DNA from 3 places in the Pelosinus sp. UFO1 genome. Region 2 is predicted to be linked to each of the others. Evidence: riboswitches for the same ligand, from Rfam matches in the RefSeq annotation. Region 2 holds a riboswitch; each other region holds the start of a gene.
The links. A riboswitch is a leader RNA that binds a small molecule or an ion and turns the genes downstream of it on or off. The one in region 2 is predicted to bind cyclic di-AMP.
Positions count from the first base shown of each region.

Region 1 (8,107 bases), 2.1 Mb from region 2:
GTCATTTCAGCTTTAGTGCCGGGGAGCATACGAGGGCAAAGGCTGCCTGCATTCACACTAGGTTGGTGGCGGAATTGAACACCTCTGACCGGGGCGTGAAGGAAGCAAATTTTCAGGTGCTCCGAGAAGCAGACTGCCCAGCGGTATTAGTAGAGGTGGCCTTTATCAATTTACATCAAAAACGCACAGTTTCTTCATAAAAACTCCATAATGTTAAGCTATACTAGGATTAATACAAAGGAGGTGCATGAACTATGATGATGGGTTACGGTTTCGGTGGCCCCTTCGGCTGGTTGGGCATGGGCCTAGGAATGCTCGTTCATTTGGCGTTTACCGCTCTTATTATAATGGCAGTGGTTTGGCTATTTAAAACGCTATTCCGTGGCGGCACTACAAATGGGGTCCGGACTGACGCTGTGGAGATATTAAAACAGCGGTACGCCAAAGGGGAAATTACTACTGATGAATATCAGCGCATGAAAAAAGAGCTGGAATAAAACACAAATTCTTTTATAAAGGCTCCTATCATGCCAAAAATGAGCAAAATGGTGATGGGACGGAGAGAACACTAGCACTAAATAATGAGAGAAAAGACCAGGAAAAATCCTGGTCTTTTGATTTAACGGCAGCTCTTTCAATAGTTGGCGAGGAATGTCGTCTTTGTAGACAATTTAAGAAAAAGTAGGAGATATTCATAGGATATTCATGAGTTCTTCATACGGACATTGTACAATAGTGGTAATAGAGGGAAGTGAGGGAGGGGTGGTTATGAAAAAATGGCTGGTGTGGTTGCTGATGGCGGTATATATGGTCATCGGTACGGTAGCTTCGGCGGCGCCTGCCATACCGCCTGCCCCTGCGGGCAGTATATATGTGCAGGATTACGCCGGCGTATTAAGCGGAGAAACCAAGGCGAAGATCAATACACTAGGAGCAAAGATTTCTAGGCAGACCAAGGCACAAGTAGTAGTAGTTACTGTCAATTCGTTGAATGAGGAACCAATTCAAGATTATTCACTAGCGATGCTCAGACAGTGGAAAATCGGCGATAAATCGCTGAATAACGGAGTATTGCTGTTGGTAGCCGTTGGTGATCGAAAGTCTCGTGTCGAGGTAGGGTATGGTTTGGAAGGGGCTTTAAACGACGCCAAGGTCGGGCAGCTTCAAGATGAATACCTTATACTCTATGCTGGGCGTGGTGACTATGATCAGGGAATCTGGAACAGCTATAAAGCTATCATGCGGTTGGTCTCTGCCGAATATGGTATCGTAGCACCGCAAGATGCCCGAGGAACTGCAAAAGTAAGCGGCGACCTTGTTCCGGCATGGTGGGATGGTTTGCCATGGTGGGTGCAAGGGGCGGCTGTTGTAGGGGTTTTTCTTCTATTTATCGCAGATTGGCTACTCCTCGGCGGCAGCATTACCTTTCTCCTATTATCATTGCTCAGGTTGCGTGGTAGTGGGGGCGGAGGATATGGTGGTGGATCAGGGGGCGGCGGCGGAGCGGACCGGAAATGGTAGATTATCGTGCTTAAACATTATACTTACCTTTCATCTAGACAGGCTTGCTAAAGTGGTGGTTAGTGAGTCGGCAGGGAGCATTGCAACGGGACACTGTGTTTGAAAACTCAATCCATAAGGCTATAATGATACTATATAATGTTTTGTAGGCGGTGTGGGAATGGCAACATGGCATAGGGAAGATGCGGTGCGGGCGAGAACCCGTCATATTGCGAGTGTATTTATCAGGTACGGTTTTGGTTTTTTGGTAAGAGATTTGGGATTGCGACGTTTTTTTGCCTTCGGTTCCTGGGGGCGGGCAGGTGCTTTAGACAAGACAATTAAAAGTGAAGAGTTCCGGCGATTGGCACAAAAATTACCGTTGATGTTGGAAGAATTGGGGCCGACGTTTATTAAGCTCGGCCAATTTCTAAGTAGTCGGCCTGATTTTGTGCCAGTATTTGTAACCGATGCCTTACAGCGGCTGCAGGAGCAAGTGACGCCAGTACCGTTTGCGCACATACAAGAAATAATCGCGGAGAACTTGCCGGATTATAAAGAATGGTTTGTATCGATTGATCCGGAGCCATTAGGGGTAGCATCCATTGCTCAGACCCATTTAGCCACCTTACAAGATGGTCGTAAAGTTGCGATCAAAGTCCGTAAGCCAGAGGTTATCAATCAGATCGAACTGGACTTAATGGTGTTGCAAAAAATCGTTGGATTTTTAGCCGAACAGCCCGAAGTGTATAAACTGTTGGATATTGAAAATAGCTTCATGGTTTTTTCCCATTCCCTCCGTAAGGAATTTGATTTTGCTGTGGAAGCCGGTAATATCCAGTTGTTTAGTCGGTTACTGGCCGGGGCGGGTTTGGCTCGTACGCCACAGGTGGAGTGGAGGCTCAGCAATGAGAATATTTTGACGATGGAATTTATTGATGGCATAAGTATCGAGGAAGCGGCAGGGAAACTAGATTTGGCGGCTCGACGGAAACTAGCCAGCAAATTTTTAGAAAGTTTTCTGCGCCAGGTGTTATTGTATGGTGTCTTCCACGGCGACCCTCATTCCGGGAATATTCGTCTGACCCCTGCAGGTGAAATTGTATATCTGGATTTCGGTATCGTTGGGCGTACTGATCCGCGTATGACCGAACGATTAGTGGAAAACTTCACTGCGATACAGAATAGCGATGTGGAAGCGTTGATGAATGTGGCGCTTGAGATGGGACAATCTTCGGGACATACCAACTGGCAAAATTATTATGAGGATATGGCTGAACTGCTTTTCGTGTCTCAGGGGATGACCCAGGGCAAACTGGAGATAGGAAAAATGATTTTTGGCATGATGCAAGTTTCGCAAAAGCATGGTATCCGCATGCCGGAACGGTTACTGCTGCTAGGTAAAGCATTTGCTCTGGCTGAAGGGAATGCGCGAAAAATTGACCCAAACGTCAACTTTTTGGAGATTGCCCGGCCGATTATTGAAGAATTCTTACATAAGAATCTTCTGGTGCGACCTAGTGAGACGGTGGTTTTGGCAAATGCCCTTGCCACGAAGAAAAAGTTACGGATTGTGTTCAGCGAGTTACCATCTTTTCTTTCGGGGATGATCCGCGGCGAAAAGAAAATTCCCTTGACCATTAGTGGTATTGAATTTATCGGAGAAAAGCTGGACAAGTCTATTAATCGTATTTCCTATAGCTTGATCATTGCCAGTATGTTTCTAACATCGGCTATTATGATGCACTCAGGAGCGGGACCAATTCAAGCACAAATCCATCACACTGGCTATTATCTGTTATTGGTAGCACTCGGAGGCACGCTATATTTATTCTTTCGCATTTTTCGTCAGATGAAAAAATAGCTTCATAGGAATCTTCAATGAGTTTTAGAAAAGATATTCATAAATTATTCACCTTCTTTTGGCAATATAAGGGCCATATTTAAAAGATCACAATAAATTCATATGTTTTTCAATAGAAATTCATATGAATTCGGTATTATATGATGTAATGGAAAATAAATTTGAGGAAGTGAACGAAGATAATGATGGCCTGGATGTATAAAGCGATTTTTCGGTATAGCCCAGACGATAAAGTTGATACAATAGAACTATTAAAAGCAGGGATATACTATGGTGAAATTACCAATGAAGAGTATCAGCGGGTGAAGGAAATACTAAATAAAAAGAACATGCTTTCCTTACATTCATAGTCCGACGTGTGACCGCGATTTTTTTATTAGGTTGCAGGAGATTGTCGTCAAAGACTTAGCTATCCAAGTTACCTATCGTAAAAATTTAGCGAAGAACGTAGATGTTGTACTTCACTATAAGAATCTAGATGTGACTGGCGACCAAATAAAAGATACTTTGAATGTTGAGTGCTAAAAACAAAGAGGCTCTGGCTGAAAACCGAGTCTCAATTTTTTATCGTCACGTTAGTGGTCTTGGCTAGGTTCAATGACAATGCCACCACCTTCTGCGCATTTTCAATAACTAAAGTGTTACTAACAAATAGTAAGATACCGGGCTATAGTACTTTTTAACTGAAATAATTCACCAGCCCATACAAATTTTACGGGATCTTCATAAAAAATTCATACTTTTTTGGTATAGTGGTTATATCCCACTTGGAATACACCCACTTGTAGTTTGGCCTCTTGTAGAGTAATTTCCTTTTAGAAGTCAGTTTTAATAAACTATTGCTGGGGTAAGAAGACTGGTGGTGTTTATATTTAAGGAGGTGAATTTAGGAGCTTTTTTACAGTACATACGCCGAATCCTGTATAGGTACGGAGGACCCAAGTTTTTGGGGTGAAGCGTTTTTTCGCAGGGTTGCATTGCCTGACCCTAACCCGACAGCTAACTCCGGAGGCGAAGAAAGGCGGAACAAGAGTGAATACGTTTATACCAAAAGTCATCGCATCCATTGCAGTAGCGATCTCATTTGCTTTGTTAACTCCGGTAGGAGCTCACGCAGCAGATATTCTTCGGCCTGGAGATAGGGGATCTGAGGTAACTTTTCTTCAGGAACGGTTACAAAGTCTCGGCTATAACATCCCGAGTGCCGATGGCGTTTATGGGAATTTGACTGAGGCAGCTGTTGAAAACTTTCAAGCAAATAGCGGACTAGATGCTGACGGTATCGTTGGTTATCAGACATGGGATGCCTTGCGGAGCGGCAACAGCCAAGTCAGCCGGGGCCAGAGAAGCCGGTACCTTATCGACAACATCATTCAAACAAGTAAAAGGCTTCAAGGAATTCCATATTTGTGGGGCGGAGATACTCCCCAAGGATTCGATTGTTCGGGCTTCACCCAGTATGTTTTCAGGCTAAATGGCATAAACCTGCCACGCACTGCCGATGAGCAGTACGAATTAGGTGTTCCTGTTAGTTATGACAATCTGCAGCCGGGAGATATGGTGTTCTTTACTACATATGCACCAGGACCATCACACAATGGTATCTACATTGGTAATGGCCTGTTTATTAATTCGTCATCAAGCCACGGTGTATCAATTGCTCGCATGGACAATTCCTACTGGGCACCAAGATATATTGGGGCGAAACGAATATTACGCTAAAATTGCATTAAAAAGGCTGCCAGCATTTTTGAACTGACCCCAAAAAGTAGACAAAAATTATTAAGCAGCTATTTGAGGACTGAATCCTGTATTGTACAGGACTCAGTCCTTTTAGTCTACTTTTAATTTTGATATGGTTTATAGTAATATATGTATACTATTCTTCTTTTTAATGGTCCATATACTCAAACGTTTGCAGATAAAATTGCTCTGATTTCAATAAGCCGATGAAGTTTTATTAGTTCTTCAAGGGATTTTCATCAGTTTTTCATATTGTTATAGTATGATAAGAATTAAGATATATAGATTAGTTACGAGAGTATATAACAAGATAAATAATGAATCATTATTATAGAAAAGGAAGATTATTTATGAATAAATTGTGGGGCTGGCTAGTTATTATTACATTGGTTGGGCTGACCTATCTGTGGCAGCCGGAGTTTTTTCAAGAAGCATATGGCATCATCAAGCATGGTGATATTTCTGCCTTGGCTGAGTACTTACGTTCTTTTGGTGAATGGTCGGTAGTGATAACACTGGCCCTATTTGTGGTTATGACTTTTACGATTGTTTTTCCCTTTATGATTTTATCAGGGGCAGCAGGCATCATCTATGGGCTATTTTGGGGTATTGTCATTTCTTGGTCAGGAGAAGTGATTGGGGCACTAGTCATGTTTGTTTTCGCCCGGTACTTCTTTCGTCAAATAGTGGAAGGATGGATTACTAAAAGTAAGTATCTTAAGCAGGTGGATGATTACAGCGCAGCCAATGGTTTTAAGGCTTTATTAATAGCTCGTCTGCTTCCATTAGCTCCATCGGGTATTATTACGGCCGTTGCAGCCATTAGCCGCATGTCATTTCGGGATTTTTTTCTGGCAACAGTGCTTGGTAAATTACCACCGGTAGTGATAAAAGTCTTACTTGGCCATGATATTGTATTTGCTGGAGAAAACATGACTCGGCTCATAGTAGTAGCAGCTTTAGTTGTTGGAGTATATCTGGCTTTATGGTGGTATAGGCGAAGCAAAGTGCAACATGGAAATGCATAAGCAAATAAATAGGCATTGGTTGTAGTAAAAGCGAAAAATGGTATCTAGGAGAAAAAAGGATGATATATTGACCATCCTTTTTTAGGGGTATTAAGGTATAGATACTTAATAAACTGACTCCTTTAATACTATTAGAAGAAATTTCATAAGTTCTTCAAACTTTCTTCATAAGTTCTTCACATATGTTTAGTATAATAAAAACTATATAAACCAGTAAGAATTATAAGCTTTGGGGTTTAAAAAGTGGACATAACGCTATAGGAGTACATAGAGAATAACAAAAAGAGGAATGGGGAGAATAATGACAATGAATAAAAAAGTAACAGGAATCATTTTTGCTGCGTTAACAGCAGTATTTATATCGGGTACGGTTTTGCTGCCGACCACGGCTACGGTATTTGCCGCCGAAGAGACAAATCAAGAGCAGCCAGCACCGCCCCAGGATGCTCCGAAAGACGGTGGTAACGAGCATTCTGGTCATCACATGTAATAGTAATAGCCCTTCCATACGGAAGGGCTATTTGATTGCTATAGAAAATGGGAAAACCTTGTGAATTCCCATAAGTTCTTCATATGATCTTCAAAACTTCTTCACAATAAAACTGTATACTAGAGATAAAGAAGGTAAGGAGGAAAATATGATGAATAGGACTGTATGGATCATTATAGCCATAGTCGCCATGCTAGTCATAGGTGGAATTTCAAGCTATAACAGTTTGATAAATATGAGTGAAAACGTTGGTGGCAAATGGAGTCAGATTGAAAACCAGCTTCAGCGGAGAGCTGACTTAATTCCTAATCTCGTTAGTACGGTGAAGGGATATGCTGCCCATGAGCAGCAAGCGATTCAGGCGGTGGCTGATGCCAGGGCGAAACTGGGCGGTGCCCAAGGACCGAGTGCTAAGGCTGAGGCGAATGGGGAATTAAATACTGCTCTGAGTCGGCTCTTGGTAATTGCTGAAAACTATCCGAATTTGAAAGCGGATAAAAATTTCCGAGCATTGATGGATGAATTATCGGGAACTGAAAATCGCATTGCAGTGGCCCGTAAGGATTATAACGAAAGTGTACAGCTTTATAACACAACCATTCGTTCGCTGCCGGCCAGTATATTTGCTAGATATTACGGATTTGATCCCATGGAATATTTTAAAGCCGATGAAGGAGCTAAACAAGTGCCGCAAGTTAAGTTTTAACAGTAAGACAAGTTGCCGAAAGAGGAAGAAAATGGTCAAAGGATGAATAGTAGAATGTGAATGTTGTATGAGAGGGGGGCTTCTTATGGCCCAATATTCAGTATTAATTGTCGACGATGATGTGAAACTAGTTAATCTTTTGAGAACATATTTCGAAAAAGAAGGCTGTATAACGTATTCGGTTAATGATGGCCTAGATGCATTGCAGGTAGTGCGGGAAAAGAAGCCAGATATTATGGTGTTAGATTTGATGTTGCCTGGTCTTGATGGATTGGATGTCTGCCGAAAAATCCGTAAGGATAATGATATTCCCATCATTATGCTTACTGCCCGAGATGAAGAAAGCGACAGATTAATCGGTCTGGAAATTGGTGCAGATGACTACGTGACAAAGCCTTTTAGTCCCAAAGAAGTAGTCGCTCGGGCCAAAGCCATTTTGCGCCGTGCAAATAAAGAGGTGGTGCGGAGCGAGCCAATTCAAGTGGGAAATCTAATCATTGACTTAGAACGTCACCAAGTTACCAACGGTGGCCATACTGTGGAAGTGACGCCTACCGAGTTTAAAATTATGGAACTATTAGCAGCCAATGCTGGTAAGGTTTATAGCCGCCTGCAGATTGTCGAACAAATCCAAGGGTATAGCTTTGAAGGGTATGAACGGACAATTGACGCACATATTAAGAACTTGCGTCGCAAAATCGAGATTAATCCGAAGGAACCTCAGCATATTCAAACGGTATATGGGATTGGCTACAAATTTGCTGGTGAAGTCGATG
Region 1 covers NZ_CP008852.1:3,970,505-3,978,611, reverse strand. The annotation lists gene UFO1_RS18795 (N-acetylmuramoyl-L-alanine amidase) at 1-200, shown strand, start outside; gene UFO1_RS18790 (SHOCT domain-containing protein) at 255-497, shown strand; gene UFO1_RS18785 (YgcG family protein) at 769-1,521, shown strand; gene UFO1_RS18780 (AarF/ABC1/UbiB kinase family protein) at 1,682-3,364, shown strand; gene UFO1_RS25320 (hypothetical protein) at 3,547-3,714, shown strand; cyclic di-AMP (ydaO/yuaA leader) riboswitch at 4,265-4,393, shown strand; gene UFO1_RS18775 (C40 family peptidase) at 4,397-5,086, shown strand; partial or broken gene UFO1_RS25850 (IS3 family transposase) at 5,094-5,321, opposite strand; gene UFO1_RS18770 (TVP38/TMEM64 family protein) at 5,458-6,135, shown strand; gene UFO1_RS18765 (hypothetical protein) at 6,425-6,625, shown strand; gene UFO1_RS18760 (LemA family protein) at 6,777-7,331, shown strand; gene UFO1_RS18755 (response regulator transcription factor) at 7,417-8,107, shown strand, end outside; gene UFO1_RS18750 (cell wall metabolism sensor histidine kinase WalK) at 8,105-8,107, shown strand, end outside.
Region 1: another riboswitch for cyclic di-AMP. It lies ahead of UFO1_RS18775 (C40 family peptidase); the one in region 2 lies ahead of UFO1_RS08455 (3D domain-containing protein).

Region 2 (8,107 bases):
CTTCAATAACAAATCCATATTTAAGACCAAAATCAAGATCCTTGTGATCAGAGATAGTTTTTATGGTGGCGATATCTTTTGCAGCACAATATTTTTTCAAGGCAAAAGGTAAGTCAACGCTGATTGATAAAACCGTTAAGCCATCAATTTTAGCAGCCTCTTCATTAAACCAGCGAGTTTGAATATCGCAAACAGATGTATCTATGGAAGGTACAACGCTAATTACGCGAACCTTACTTTTTGTATCACTAAGTGAAAGAGGAGATAGATCTGGAGATAATGCAGTGAACTCAGGAGCCTTATCACCGATCTTTACTTCCGTACCAATTAGTGTCACTGGATTGCCACCGAATTTTACAACATCACTACGTTTACTCATTAGGGAACGCCTCCTTGTTTAAATGTGATCATATATATATGGTAACATGTGTCAGAAAGAATGTAAATAATAATTATTATTAAATAGTTTAAAATTTTATCTTAAAGAATGAGAGAAGAAGTCAGTATTTGTAGTAGCTTTGCAGGAGTTTAGTAGAGATTGTTGAAGTATTAGAAAAGATATAATAGTATTTTTACTTGAGGGGGCATATAAATGGATGTAAAATTATTTAGTGATCTTGAAGGCTTACGAATTGCGATGGATATAGAAGAGCAGGGGCGTGATTTTTATCAACAAGCTTTCGATATAGCAAAAGAAGATGCCCATAAAGATCTATTCTGTTTATTGAAAAACGAAGAAATTATTCATTTTGAAACATTTAGTAAAATTTTTGATACAGTAAATAAAAATAAAGAGGCGGCATCAGAGGAATACTTGTTTGATCCCGAGACTTCTCGTTATCTTACTGTGCTGGCAGAAGGTCATATATTCCCAACAGCAGCCAATGCGAAAGTTAAAATTGCCGAAGTGACAACAGTTCGCGAAATTTTACAAATGGCCATTCAAGCTGAAAAAGATTCTATATTGTTTTATGATGAATTAGCAACTAAATCAAAATTCGAAGAAGCTAAGAAAATTTTTACAACTCTTAAAGCAGAAGAACAAACTCATGTAGTTAAATTACGTAAAATTCTCGATACCTTAGCTTAAGTAAATATATTATCCTCACCAGAATAATCGCGGCATAGTTTCCGCGATTATTCTTTTACCAATAAGTCTTAAAGATTCTACTTTTCAGCAGGAAATATTCTGAAAATAGGGAATTATATATATACTGGAATATAGCCTATCATATAGAAAGGTAGGAGGGGGTTACGTAGTGACTAAAGGAATGGGAAAACGTGCTCATCACAGACAGGACATGAAAAAGTTAAATCAAACTGCACTTACGATTGGTGGTGTGTTAGGAGCTATTTGCTTAATAGCGGTCATCGTCTCTCTTTTGTATAAGTGATACAAAGTGCCTTAAGGCACTTTTCTTTTGTGTATAAGAAGAGTAAAAAGAAAAGAATGCTACCTAAAAATTATATGTAGGTAAGAGATGGAAATATTGTCGAGATAGGGTTATACTGTTTATATAGAAAGAAACGTTATAAGGGGGCGGGGCTGATGATTAAAGATAAAGAATGGGTAATAAATGAAATAGAGAAAATTGCCTGTTTTGGAAAGGGACCTCGCGGCATAACTCGCTTAGCTTTTAGCCAAACCGCTGTAGAATCGCAAGAATACATAATAAGCTTAATGAAGCAGGAAGGCCTAGTCGTCACAGTCGATCAAATTGGCAATATTATTGGTCGTCTAGAGGGCAAAGATAATACATTACCAGCAGTAGCTACGGGTTCCCATTTGGATACAGTACCAGAGGGGGGCAAGTATGACGGTGTACTTGGAGTAATTGGCGGATTAGCAGCGATGCGTCGTTTAAAAGATAGAGGGGGCTTAACACACCCAGTTGAGCTGATCGTTTTTGCTTCTGAAGAATCAAGTCGCTTTGGTTTTGCTACAATAGGAAGTAAAACTATGGTGGGATTAGCCAATAGCATTGCTTGGAGTAAGGCTAAAGACCAAGATGGCAGGAGTTTTCCAGAAGTAATGTTAGAGAATCAATATGATCTAGAGCATCTCAGCGCTGCAGCACGTAGTAGTGAAGACATAAAGGCTTTTATTGAACTTCATATTGAGCAAGGAAGAGTGCTAGAAAAGGAGGGAAGAACGATAGGGATAGTGGAAGCCATCGCTGCTCCTACACGTCTTAAGATTATAGTAGAGGGTGTAGCTGCTCATTCAGGCTCTACTCCTATGGAAGAGCGACAAGATGCCCTAGTAAGTGCTTCTATGATTGTGCTGGCTATACAAGAGATCGGACTCGAACAATCAAGCTACGGTACAGTAGCTACGGTAGGCATGCTCAAAGTCCACCCAGGTTCTATAAATGTTATTCCTGGTGTGGTGGAAATGCATGTAGACATTCGCGGCATAGATCATGAAAGTATTATTGAATGTTTACAGGATATTAAGGATGCGATTAGTGCAATTGCGGAAGAGCAAGAAACTGGGGTTTCCATCGTAATGCTTTCAGCAGAAAAACCTGTAAAAATGAATAAAGAAATTATGAGTCTTATTAAGAAGGTTTGTAATGAAAAAAATGTGTCTTACCAATTTTTACATAGCCGAGCAGGTCATGATGCTATGAATCTATCTCGCTTGGCACCAACGGGTATGATCTTTGTTCCTTCCAAAGATGGAGTCAGTCACAATCCAGATGAGTACACGAAGGATGACGATATAATGGTAGGAATTGATATTCTGACGGAAACGTTATATCAATTGGCAAAGTAGACTCATGGTTTTGGTCATAATGAAATATTGAAAAAATCAGCAGTAGAGCGGTCTTAGGGCCGCTCTATTTTTTTTAGGCAGTTATTACCGTTACTAATTATGTAAACAATATGGTAAAATGACAGGGACAGGACTTATCCATGACGTATTTTGAAAGGGGATTTTGAATGAAAAAATTAATTGCCAGTATATGTGCAGTTGTGGCAGTTCACTTCTTTTCTCCTGCCATGCCAGTTCATGCTGCAGCCTTAGATGAGCAGTTGGCACAGTTGGTTGCGCAAAATGCTAGTGTTGATCGCATACAACAGCTGTTGCTATTAAAGAAAGAATGGGAGCAGGGAAATAAACAGGGACTAATAGAAAACTTGGCGAAAGCGGCTATAAACCAATCAAGTCAAGTGAGCGCTGCCAATGCCTTAGTGCAAGGTAATGTAAATCAAGTAGTAAGCAATGCTTTACGCCAACAGGTTGAGCAAAAGATTACAGATCAAGCAATTCCTTATGGAAAAGAATTAGCGGCGTTTGCTGCATTATTTAATAATCAGTCCTTAGCACCGAAAGCTGTCCAAGAGAATAATTCTCTGACAGCAGCACCTCAAAATTATAAGAGAGTATTAAATATGACTTCTACGGCCTATGCGCCTGGGCCATTAGATAATGGTAAATGGGGTTATAAAACCTATGTAGGTGGCGCTGTGCGCCCAGGAGTGGCCGCAGTAGATCCTAACGTCATTCCAATGGGAACCAAATTATGGGTAGAAGGTTATGGGGAAGCTGTCGCAGATGATCAAGGCAGCGCAATTAAAGGCAATCGTATTGATCTAGTCTTTAACAATCGTCAAGATGCTCTTGATTATGGAATTAAGAACGTAAAAGTATACGTATTAAATTAATCAAAAAACTGGCTCTAGTGAGTAACTATAAGTTACATGCTAGAGCCAGTTTTTTTGTTATTTGATAACCTATGAAATATAGCGGTTACAGGTTCCTACAATTGTTTCCGTATGTTTTCTCTTGCTAACGTAAGTGCGGCAGGGAGCTCGCCAATCTGACTGCCGCCTCCTTGAGCAGATTGCTCATTTCCGCCACCTTTTCCATCCAATAGAGGGAGTATCTTTTTTACTTCTTGACCCATGTGAAGAGCAACATCCGATGAAGCTGAAAAAACAAGGTGAACTTTAGTTTGTTCTTGATTTATCCCCGCGATAAGGGCGATGGTATAGGGGTTACTACTCAGTTCCTTGGCGATATAATTCACCTCGTTAGGGCTAGCGTCTGTGAGAGTATGTACAATTAATTTATGATGATTAATTACTTCTCCCTGTTGATAAAGAGTAATTGAGAGATTGCGGTGTAATTCTTGCTTTAATAAGGCTAATTCTTTGGTAGTAGTCTCTAACTTCTGCAATTGTTTTTCGACGCCATTAAGAATCTTCGGAATAGGCAATGATAGGCAACTTGCAAGTTGATGCAGAATTGTATTCTTTTGCTGATAGTCGGTGAGACCGCGCCAGCCACAGACAAAATCAACCCGCACGCCATTTTTCTTACGCTCCCAGCTGAGGATTTTAATGCAGCTAATTTCTCCTGTATTGGCGACATGAGTACCACAGCAAGCAGAGTAGTCAAAATTAGCGATTTCCACTAGTCGTATTTCAGAAAAGTCCTTTGCAGGAGGTTTGCGTAAGGGGAAGCTTTGCAGGTTAGCTTGATTCAACCAGTGAGTATGTACGGCTTGTGCTTGGATAACAACTTGATTGGCTGCTACTTCTACGGATTCTAGATTTTCAGGCGTTAGAACTTCAATATCCAAATCAATTTGGCTGGATTCTTTGCCTAAATGAAAGCCGACAGTATTTGCTTTTAGTATAGAGTAAAATGCACCAGAGAGAATATGTTGACCGCTATGTTGCTGCATATGATCAAAACGCCTCTCCCAGTTAATCCGTCCCTGTACACTGCGAGTAATTGGTTCTGCTTCAAGGATATGAACGACATTCTCGCCATCTTCCTGGACTTCGATAACAGCCAGATCGTCAAGATAGCCAAGGTCAAAGGGTTGTCCGCCTGATTCTGGATAAAAAGCAGTTCGGTCTAAGATGACAGCCCACCTATTATTAGGTAAGGAGCTAACCTGTATGATATTGGCATTAAATTCTTTTATATAAGCATTTTCGTGGTAAAGTTTTGTAGTTGTCAAGAAGATACCTCCTATAATAAATGGTTTTGATAAGCTATAGATACTATTATACTATTTTTTCTTTCTTGCACATATATTTTTGGGAGAGGTTGTGTAGGGGGAATTGGTGTGACAATTTTAAAGGTAAAAAAAACACAAATTTTTTATAGTGTAGCTATTTTGCTTCTTATGAGTCTTATCTTTGGGATGCTTGGTTTTGAGTATATGGATGAACAGGAACTAGCAGCTATTGAAAATCAGCCTGTTACTGCGCCGATAGGAGCAGTCAGCATTGTTGTTAAAGTCTCGCAGCGAGTCTTGGAAGTATATAGTGATGGAAACCTACATAAAACATACCGAATTGCGGTTGGTAAGAGTGGAACTCCGACACCCATTGGAGAATGGAATGTCGTATGGAAAGACTATAATTGGGGAACTGGATTTGGTACTCGTTGGATAGGGATTAATGTGCCCTGGGGAATTTATGGTATTCATGGTACAAACAAACCTTGGTCCATCGGACAATTTGCGAGCCACGGTTGTATTCGCATGCGGAATAAGGATGTGGAAGAATTATTTGAATGGGTGCCGATTAATACTCCTGTGCGCATTGAAGGTCGTAAGATAAAGGTAGAGCGCACGTTGAAATTTCAGATGTCCGGCTCGGATGTTGCTTTATTACAAATGAAATTAAAAGAGTTCGGTTACTTTAACGGACGGGCAGATGGAATCTTTGGGAGCATTACGAAACAGGCCATTGAAACCTATCAAGCAGAACATAATCTAGAAGTTACGGGTATAGTAACGAAGCAAATGGCAGAAATATTGGGCATTTAAAACCTTGTTTTTTGACTAATTGCTAAAAATATAGTATAATCTCTACAATGCCGAATCCATAACAGGTACGGGGGAACCAATACATATACAGGGGATAATCCGCAAATGCGGAGGGGCGCGTTCTCAATTCTCTCTTTTCCCTATCCCGACAGCTAACCCCGGAGGCTGACGAATTCTGAGCTAATAGTTACTAATTAACTATCTCAGGGTCGTTTAAAAGAGAGGTGGACAAATTGAAAAAATTCCATGTATTAGCAGCATTGATTTTTTGTATGCTGCTAAGTAACGTTGTCGCTTTTGCCGCACCAGGGGACAAGCTTATTAAGCTAGGTATGCGCGGTGAAGATGTACAAATGGTACAAAAATCACTTTTAGAAAAAGGTTTCTACGTCGGTGAGATTGATGGTGTTTTTGGTAACGCAACACTAAAGGCAATAAGAGATTTTCAAATTAGCAATGGATTAGTAGCAGACGGAGTTGTTGGTAAGGAAACCTTACTGTATTTAGGGCGTCCTGGTAGCGCTGAAGGTAACCCAAGCAGATTTGGTAGATCACTTACTATGAGTGCATCTGGCTATAGTGCTTATGATGATGGAAACTCTAATCATACATATGGCGGTAATTTAGTTCGTAAAGGACTTGTAGCAGTTGATCCAGGGGTCATTCCCCTTGGAACCCGGTTATTTATACCCGGTTATGGCTACGCAATAGCAGATGATATTGGCGGCGCCATAAGAGGAGATAAGATCGATTTAGCATTTGATAGTCATGGGGAAGCCATGCAGTTTGGTAGACAACGGGTAACAGTATACATCGTGGATTAGCAGGTGGTTGCCTGCTACTTTTTTTTGCGTAAAAATTTTATTATTATAACAGATAGCTTGTATAGAAAGATATATCAAATAGGATACTACCTTTATAAAGAATAGAGAAAATACGGTTTCTCATTGAGGAGTGTAAGATTTGGATATATCAGGGAACTTACTTGCATTATCATTGGCCTTTATCTCGGGTATTCTTATGGCAGTACAAGGATCACTCAACACTGGACTAAGTAAAGTGGTTGGTCTCTTAGAAACAACATTTATTGTACATATTACAGGGACGATCTTGCTACTGATACTACTTTTTGCTTTCCAGATGGGAAAAGGCAATTTATCTCTTTTAAGTGAAGCACCTTGGTATGCTTACCTAGGTGGAGTGGTTGGCGTGGGTATTATCTATTTGGTGGCGGCTAGTATACCACAGGTAGGGGTTGCCAATGCTACAACGGCAATTATTATTGGACAAGTATTAACTGCCATTGTCATCGACCATTTTGGCGCATTTGGCTTGGTGCAGATGGCCTATGGTTGGAATCAAATAGTAGGTCTTATCTTATTGGCAATTGGTGGGAAGTTACTATTAAGTTAAGTGATACTGCATTTTTTATTAAGAACTTAATGATCTCTTTAGCCTCATGTTAGAAACATAAGGCTTTTTTGTCTGTCAGGGTACTTTCAAATTTCTAATGATACAAAGAGGAATTACAGAAACAATAGTCGAAATATCAGTAGTTATTTTTAAAATGGTAATCGGAGGAATGCTAAGTGAAAGTTTTTGACAATGATAATAGAGAAGGTTTATTGAATCGGCCGGGAAAAAGTTATTCATTAACCTTTGGCGAAGAAAAAACAAGTCATGAAGGGCTTGATGATATCTATCTAGAAATTGAAGAACGGATATTAGAAGCCATTAAAATAGGCGAGCCATTTACTTTCGATGGGATAAACGAGCGGGGAAATTTATATTACACGATTGAACGTACTGAAGAAGACTATATTCTAAGCGTGAAGGAAATTACAGAGGAAACAGGAGAACTGATCAAAAGTACCTTAGAAAGTGTTAAGAAATTAGGCAAAGAGAAAATGGAAGAGATCATGGAAATCATGATTTTAGAAGATATAGACATTGATATCAAAAAAACAATGGTTTTACCTCTAGAATCAAGCTATGAAGGTTTAATTGCAACCCTTCAAGAACTCAGAGAAACAGCAAATGAAGATCTTATAGATAATTTAAAACGTCTCCAAGAAATCGTTGAAGAATACGAAGAAGAAGATGAAGAAGAGTATGACGACGAATTTTAATAAGGGATGGTAAAACACTCCTTTAGTCATAATAGAATTACATAAAATTTATAAATATACTTGCAAAGATTCGAGCAATACTCTATAATATAAAGAGTGCTCCACCATCTAAGTCTCAAAGATATTAGTAGTGGAAAAACATAATAAGGGGTTATAGCTCAGTTGGTTAGAGCGCTTCGTTGA
Region 2 covers NZ_CP008852.1:1,850,283-1,858,389, forward strand. The annotation lists gene tpx (thiol peroxidase) at 1-379, opposite strand, end outside; gene UFO1_RS08430 (ferritin family protein) at 593-1,090, shown strand; gene UFO1_RS24385 (DUF2970 domain-containing protein) at 1,260-1,394, shown strand; gene UFO1_RS08435 (Zn-dependent hydrolase) at 1,550-2,779, shown strand; gene UFO1_RS26110 (3D domain-containing protein) at 2,947-3,672, shown strand; gene UFO1_RS08445 (DHHA1 domain-containing protein) at 3,768-4,979, opposite strand; gene UFO1_RS08450 (L,D-transpeptidase family protein) at 5,148-5,795, shown strand; cyclic di-AMP (ydaO/yuaA leader) riboswitch at 5,834-5,977, shown strand; gene UFO1_RS08455 (3D domain-containing protein) at 6,029-6,619, shown strand; gene UFO1_RS08460 (DMT family transporter) at 6,759-7,208, shown strand; gene UFO1_RS08465 (hypothetical protein) at 7,385-7,924, shown strand; tRNA gene UFO1_RS08470 (tRNA-Val) at 8,072-8,107, shown strand, end outside.

Region 3 (8,107 bases), 940 kb from region 2:
TAAAAGGTCCAGTTGAATTTGACACTAGTGCATATCCTAAAGAATTCCCTAAAGCTACCACTGCTTATTTTAAGAGTATACAAGATAAAGTGAAAAAAATTGTGGATAGTGGTCAATTAGGGATCTTCTCTGCTCAGTGGTGGGATCACCCTGATTATGATGTAGTACCACCAGAGGTACATTTAATGGCAGTATCCCATTATTTAAATATGCTTGATAAACAACGTGAAATTGTTATTTCCCATGTCGTCTTTGGTGGAAAAAATCCTCATCCTCATTATGTGGTTGGTGGTATGCCTTGCTCTATTTCGATGAATGACATGAATGCACCGATTAATACAGAACGTTTGGCAGCTGTGGATACGTCAATCAATCTGGCAATCAGTCTTGCTAGTTCCTTTTACGTGCCCGATGTACTAGCAATTGGAGAGTTATACGTTAAAAAGGGTTATGTTGACGGCGGTGGCTTAGCTAAAGAGAGGGTACTTGGTTTTGGAGACTATCCAGAGGAGACCTATTCTGGAACTTCAAATGGTGATTTTCATAAGAATTTATTGCTGCGCTCTGATGGCGTTGTAGAACAGTTTTCTCAAGGTGTTGATAAAGCCGTATTTCATACTTTTGAAGCTAAAGACTTAGTGGATCCAGAAGTATTAACGGAAGGTGTTGAACACTCCTGGTACAATTATCCTGAAAAGGATATGGATTTGCACCCGTGGAGTGGTGTGACTAAACCCGAGTACACTGCACCAAAAGAGGGAACGAAAACTGATTGGAAATACCTTGATGAGAATGGCAAATATTCGTGGATTAAGACCCCAAAATGGAAAGGCAAGATGGCCGAAGTAGGACCTCTTTCGCGTTATATTATAGTATACACGAAAGTAAAGCAGGGAATCATTAAAGAGCCGACTTGGGTTGAAAAAATGATGGTTGATCAAATAGATGGAGTCTCAAAAGTGTTAAACATAGCACCAGAAAAGTGGATGTTATCAACTGTTGGTCGTACGGCAGTACGAGGGCTAGAAGCGCAAGTCATGGCATATCTCAGCAAGTATTACTTTGATAAACTAGTAAATAATATTAAAGCTGGCGATACTTCTGTTGCAAATATGGAAAAATGGGAACCTACGATGTGGCCTAAGGAAGCAAAGGGTGTAGGTCTTCATGAAGCACCTCGTGGTGGTCTTAGCCATTGGGTAGTTATTAAAGATGGTAAAATCGCTAATTATCAGGCAGTTGTACCATCTACGTGGAATGCTTGTCCACGGGATAGTAAGTCTGGTTATGGACCTTATGAAGCTACTATGATGGATACTAAAGTAAAGATTGCTGATAAGCCTCTTGAAATTTTAAAAGCAATACATGCTTTTGATCCTTGTTTAGCTTGTGCTACTCATTTGTATGATACTTCAGGTCGTCAATTGGCAGTTGTACATAGTGATCCTTATTTGAAGGCCTAGGAATGGTAGGTAAGGAGGAGTATAATGAAGACTCGTGTAGTAACTGTTTATTATGTATTTACAATATGGACGAGAATTTTTCATTGGATAATGGCGGGGGCTATTTTAGTTCTGTTTGTTACGGGTCTATATATTGGTAATCCTTTTTATATTGGTAGCCAAGGTGTAGAACCAACGTTTGCTATTAGTAACTGGGCATCGATGTCTACAATTAGGTTCATTCATTTTTCTGCGGCGTACATATTAATGGCATCCTTTATTTTACGGATTTATGGATTTATCATACATAAAGGTGATCGTATGCTCCCGAAACCCTGGACGAAACTATTTTGGACAGGAATGCTTGATATGGGCCTGCATTATGGCTTTATGCGTTCTGCTCATAGACCATACCTAAGAAATTCAATGGCCAGGTCAGGATATGGTGGCGTGTATGGTATGATTTTTTTAGAAGCCTTTACAGGATTTGCTATGTATGCACAAGTTAATCCCAATAGCGGACTTGCTAAGTTGTTTGGACCTATCAACCATTTATTAATTGATGAATATACTGTGCATCTAATTCATCATTACGTAGCGTGGATGATTGTTTTATTTGTCATTATCCATGTATATATGGCGACAAGGGCTGACATGAGTGAAAAATATGGTGAGATTTCTGCAATGTTTTCAGGAGTTAAGTTTTATGATAAAGAACCGGATGATATAGGAGATCTAAAAGAATGAAGCAAATCACGGTTTTAGGGGTAGGAAACATTTTGATGCAGGATGAAGGATTTGGTGTAAGAGTAGTGGAACATTTGCTTAGCCACTACTCCTTTCCTCCCAATGTACAGGTATTAGATGGCGGTACGCTAGGCATGGAGTTGTTACGTTTTTTAGTTGGAACAGATAATTTAATTTTAATTGATGCTGTGTCAGGGCAATTACCACCCGGATCTTTTTATCGGTTTCAAAATGACGAAGTTAAGGCATACTTTAAAGAAAAAGTATCGATGCATGAACTTGGCATTCAAGATGTACTCGCGATAATGGAAGTATTAGAAAAACCTGCTAAGGAAATCATGATAATGGGAGTACAACCATTCGCGATTGATATTGGTTTGGAATTAACACCTATAGTAGCAGAAACAATGGATAATGTAGTAAAAGAGATATTACAAGTATTGAAAGATTGGCAGGTAGAGGTTGGGAAAATTCATGAATGAAGCAGTATTATCGCAAAAGAGTAAAGCAGTCTTGTTTGAGATAAACGGGGCATTAAAACGCTTTACCTTGACTGGTGAAACATGGAGTGTCTTTATTAATAAGATGTCTCTTACTGATGATGAGCGTCAAGAAATTCGAGATTTTCTCGGTCTCGGGAGTATTACCATCCACTTGTCTGATACTGCTGAACCAGCGGAGTGGATGGAAAGTGGTATAGCAGGAATATGGTACGGTGTATTTTATGATCAGACAAAAAACCCTATACTTGAGACGATCGAAATCGGCAATTATCCTCAAGTAGCTTCTGCACAAATTGAAGATATAAATATGGGGTTGCAAAAATTAACACAAAAATTAGCGTAAAATACTGAATGAGAAGGTGGTTGGTAACCTTCTCATTCAGTATTTTTGTTTTATATTCCTAGTTTTAATGGATAAAGAGAAAGAAAAGTCTACATACTAAATTTGAAAAAAGGGAGGTGAATGCACATGCTATCAGGCGTAAAATGTACTGTATCGAATTGTAAATATTGGAGAAATGGTGAACACTGTGATGCTTCTGCAATTGAGGTCAATGTAGATGGTGGTGGTAAAGCCGCTAATCAAAGTGAACAAACAAACTGTAAAACTTTTTATCAAAAGTAAAGAAAGTTTTAGAGGGAATATAAAATTCAGCTATGCTGATTTTATATTCCTTTTGGTATACATACTTCTAGGCAGCCATATATATTTATGGGGGTGGGAGTATGGATATTAAGAATTTATATGTTGTTGTGGTACGGGATGATAAACAGGAAAAAATCAAAATAGAGGAATATCGTAAGAATAACAGTACAGGGCATAATGAAGTACTATTTACATTAGATAATCAAAAAGCGTGGGTCGATGCTTATGATGTGTTACTGTATAAAGATTTAGGCAGTGTTTTTTGTTGGAAGGATTATAATGAAGGAAAATATATCGTACTAAATGAATCTAATTCAATTTGTCCTCGGTGCGGATGGTGGATATGCCATCATTGCGGAGCTTGTTATTGTAATAAATCCTGATGATTTTCTAAAAGGATAGAGGATATCACGTGGTGAATAACGAATTATTTACTAGAATAGTAGTAAGAGAGGATGATAAGGTTGGTGCGTGGTATCCGAGGTGCCACTACGGTGGAGAAAAATGAGTCAACTGAGATTATTAGCAACGTAATAGAGCTTCTATCAGCTCTGGTTGAGGCAAATAAAATCGACATAGAAGATATTGGGGCTGTAATTTTCAGCTCGACTCCAGATGTTAATTCGGCGTTTCCGGCTATTGCAGCAAGGAATTTAGGATGGACAGAGGTACCATTATTCGGTACGCAGGAAATTGACAGCCCAAATGGGGTAGCGCACTGTATTCGTGTACTTATATTGTTAAATACTGATTTGCCACAAAAAGCGATTAGGCATTTATATTTAAGAGGCGCAGTAGTATTGCGGCAAGATATTAATAAAGAAAAATAGACTTGTCTTTTAATTATATTATTATAAGTTTAATCTATAGGCTTATAATAATCATTAAAAGTAAGCCTTTGCTATGGGAGGCAAAGGCTTACTTTTATGAATGATCATAATAAAGTTAGGACAAGTTAGGAATAGAGGAGAAAATAATGAAATTCATCTCGATTGTTGTACCTGTATATAATGAAGAAGAGAATATTGAATTTTTTTACCAGGAAGTTTGTAAACATATGGAGCCATTACCTTATAAGTTTGAATTACTTTTTGTCGATGATGGTTCAAGTGATGCGACACCCCTGCTATTAGAGAAAATATCGCAGCAAGACAGCAGGGTTAGAGGATTGATTATGGCGCGAAATTATGGACATCAATTAGCTTTGACTTGTGGTCTTGATCATGCTGATGGCGATGGTGTTATTACAATGGATGGAGATATGCAACATCCACCTGAAATGTTGCCAGTTCTTTTGGCAAAATGGGAAGAGGGATTTGAGGTAGTTCAAACGATAAGAATTAGTACCGAAGGAGTTTCCTGGTTTAAGTCTGTTACTTCTGGTCTATTTTATAAGCTAATTAATGCTATGTCTAAAGTGCATATTCAAGAAGGTGGTTCGGATTTTCGTTTATTGGATAAAGCTGTTGTACAAAGTTTTCGTCGTTACAAAGAAAGGGCACGCTTTATTCGAGGTATGATCGGGGCAATCGGTTATCGGCAAGCATTGGTAGAGTTCGTTGCTCCGAAACGTTTTGCTGGTACATCTAAGTTTTCTTTACGGAAAATGATGCATTTTGCTCTTGATGGAATTACTGCTTATTCTAAATTACCTTTACGCTTTGCCTTTTTTATGGGATTGTTATTTGCGTTGATTAGCTTTGCTGTGACAATGCATGTTGTATATATTAAGTTGTTTACTCTAGAGGCAGTACCAGGGTGGGCGACGATTTCTGCAAGTATCTTATTTTTAGGTGGATTACAATTGTTAGGGCTAGGTATTATTGGAGAATATGTAGGGCGCATATTTGAAGAAGTAAAGCAACGTCCCTTGTATTTGTTGCGTGTAGAATTAAAGCAACAGCAAAAAGAATAAATGCAATTATGATTTATTTTGCTAAAAGTGGATAATTCATACAAAACTTGTAAAAGAAAATATTAATTGTAAAATAATGAGATGTATGGCAGGAATATTCACTTAAAAAGCGAATAATAAAAAATGTGCAGTTTTATAAAAGCCTAATCAATGCACAGGACCGGGGGAACCAAAGTTTTGGGGTGAAACCTTTTGGCTGATTTTTATTTGCCTAGAGGTAGGGGGATCTCAACCCTAACCCGTCAGCTAACCTCGGAGGCTAGTGAGAGGGGTATGTATATTGACTAAAATTTTTCGAGTCGTGGTGTTATTGCTATTTTTAGTTAGTGCAGGAACCATAACCTGCGCGGCAGCTGCTTACCATCAAGGCGATCAGGGTGATGACATAGCTAGTATTCAAGCACAATTAAATGCACTTGGGTATAATGCTGGTAGCTCTGATGGGGATTTTGGTGAAGTAACAGTTAAGGCAGTAAAAAACTTTCAAAGAGACAGAGGTCTAGACGCTGATGGAGTGATTGGTATGCAAACATACCGTGCGATCATGGGCAGAGAGATGTCAGTTAGTCGTGATAGTTCCAGTGCTGCAACTAGGCGGGTAATACAGACAGCATTGCGTTATCAAGGTGTACCTTATGTTTTTGGTGGGACTACACCGAATGGTTTTGATTGTTCGGGTTTTACTCGCTATGTATTTGCGCAAGCTGGTGTTTATTTGCCAAGAGCTGCTGATGAACAGTATGAAGTTGGGCAACCTGTATCCTACAGTCGCCTACAACCAGGAGACACTGTGTTTTTTACTACCTATGAAGCTGGTGCTTCCCACTCTGGTATTTATGTGGGCAATGGGCAGTTTATTAGCGCTACTTCAAGTCGTGGAGTAGTAATTGATCGATTGGATAGTGGTTATTGGGGAGCACGTTACCTTGGAGCGCGTCGGGTGCTATAATGCAGTGTAAGGGGAGGCTAGTACGCCTCCTTGCTTTTATTTTTAGTATTACAGGAACACAATATAACCAAACTAGGCTCTGCCAGTGCAATGCTTTGGTGGGAGGCCTAGTTTTTATATGTTTATGTTATATATATTTATCGTTAAATAAGTTATACTATACTAAAGGTATTTTCTTATTTTAATAGCAAATGAGTATTTTGTAATTTGGGCACTAATGAGTTGCCTCTACTAAGTACGGAGGCTTGTATGTTTAAATTATATTGGCAAAAATTTATAGTACCGCATTGGGAGATGGTATTATTGGCATTGATATGTTTTATCATTGCCAGTATTGCGGGTTTGTTGGCTCCCTTAGTTATAAAGTTTTTAATTGATGATGCATTAATTGCTGGGGATGAGGATTTTTTACATCTGATTATAGCAGGTGTCATCGGTTTATATTTATTACGGGGTATATTTTCATATATTTATGGACAAAAGATAGCAAAAGCGGGTAATCTGATGTTGGCAAAACTGCGACAGAGGATGTTTGAACGGTTACAACAACTAGATTATGCATATTTTATTAATACCTCAACAGGTGAAATTATTTCTTTATTTACAAATGACTTAGGGTTGATTCAGCAAGCTGTTTCAGTGGCGGTACCTGATTTGTTAGTCGAGTCACTTAATTTAATTGCTATCCTAATGATTATGATTTACTTTGATTGGCAACTGGCATTAGTGACCTTTGCTACTTTGCCCTTTATTATTCTTGCTACTAGCTTTTTTAATGAAAAAATTAGTGGATTAGGCAAATTGGTGGAAGAAACTTTGGGCGAAGTGACTAGCATATTGCATCAGGCCTTATTATCGGTAAAAGTGGTACAAAGCTATGTGCGAGAAGAGTATGAATCACAAAAATTTTGCTTGCGCATGCGCCATGCGGCTGGTGATTTTATTAAAGTACAGCGATTAAAGGCTATTTTAATTGCTTTAGTAGAATTCCTAGCGTCCATCGGCCTGACGGGAATTATATGGTATGGTGGTCGAGAAGTAATTAATGATAAGTTAACCATAGGCGGCATGTTTGCTTTTTTGATATATATTATTAATATTCCAACGCCTATCAGAAAGATTAGCGAAGCTGTTTCTAGTATGAAGTTAGGCATTGTTGCTTGGCAAAGGGTTAGTAGTTTGGAAAGAGAAACGAAGGTAGTGTTTGACGGAAAACAAGAAATAGATAAGGTTATGGGAAAGGTTGAATTTAGAGATGTAAATTTTGAATATCTCCCAGAGCTAGGGACCTTAAGGGGAATTAATTTTATAATACGTCCAGGTGATATGGTGGCCATTGTAGGACCAAGTGGTGCCGGAAAATCATCTTTTGCGAATTTACTCCTACGTTTTTATGATCCTATTTCCGGGGTTATTTTATTGGATGATCTTAATATAAAAGAGATAAAGATGAGTTGTTTACGTAAACAGATCGGATTTATTCAACAACAACCGATTTTATTTAATATAAGTATTTTAGAGAACATTCGGTATGGACGACCAAATGCTACCTTCGATGAAGTAAAACAAGCAGCAAAACTAGCGAATGCCCATGATTTTATTATGAATTTGCCTGGTGGTTATGATTATATTGTTGGTGAATTGGGTAATAATGTATCCGGGGGACAGCGGCAGCGTATTGCAATTGCTCGTGCCATTATTGTTGAACCACCAATTTTATTATTAGATGAACCAACAGCAGCCCTTGATACAGAGGCTGAGAAATTGGTTATGGAGTCCATACGTAAAGTTAGCAAAAATCGTACAACTTTTCTAATTACCCATCGATTGTCTAGTTTATTAGATTCAGATAAAGTGATTTGTTTAATGAATGGCAGAATTACAGAAGCAGGAACACACGCAGAA
Region 3 covers NZ_CP008852.1:2,789,682-2,797,788, reverse strand. The annotation lists gene UFO1_RS13315 (nickel-dependent hydrogenase large subunit) at 1-1,463, shown strand, start outside; gene cybH (Ni/Fe-hydrogenase, b-type cytochrome subunit) at 1,488-2,189, shown strand; gene UFO1_RS13305 (HyaD/HybD family hydrogenase maturation endopeptidase) at 2,186-2,671, shown strand; gene UFO1_RS13300 (hydrogenase expression/formation C-terminal domain-containing protein) at 2,664-3,035, shown strand; gene UFO1_RS24520 (DUF1540 domain-containing protein) at 3,162-3,317, shown strand; gene UFO1_RS13295 (hypothetical protein) at 3,419-3,721, shown strand; gene aroH (chorismate mutase) at 3,806-4,168, shown strand; gene UFO1_RS13285 (glycosyltransferase family 2 protein) at 4,315-5,253, shown strand; cyclic di-AMP (ydaO/yuaA leader) riboswitch at 5,384-5,529, shown strand; gene UFO1_RS13280 (NlpC/P60 family protein) at 5,534-6,202, shown strand; gene UFO1_RS13275 (ABC transporter ATP-binding protein) at 6,452-8,107, shown strand, end outside.
Region 3: another riboswitch for cyclic di-AMP. It lies ahead of UFO1_RS13280 (NlpC/P60 family protein); the one in region 2 lies ahead of UFO1_RS08455 (3D domain-containing protein).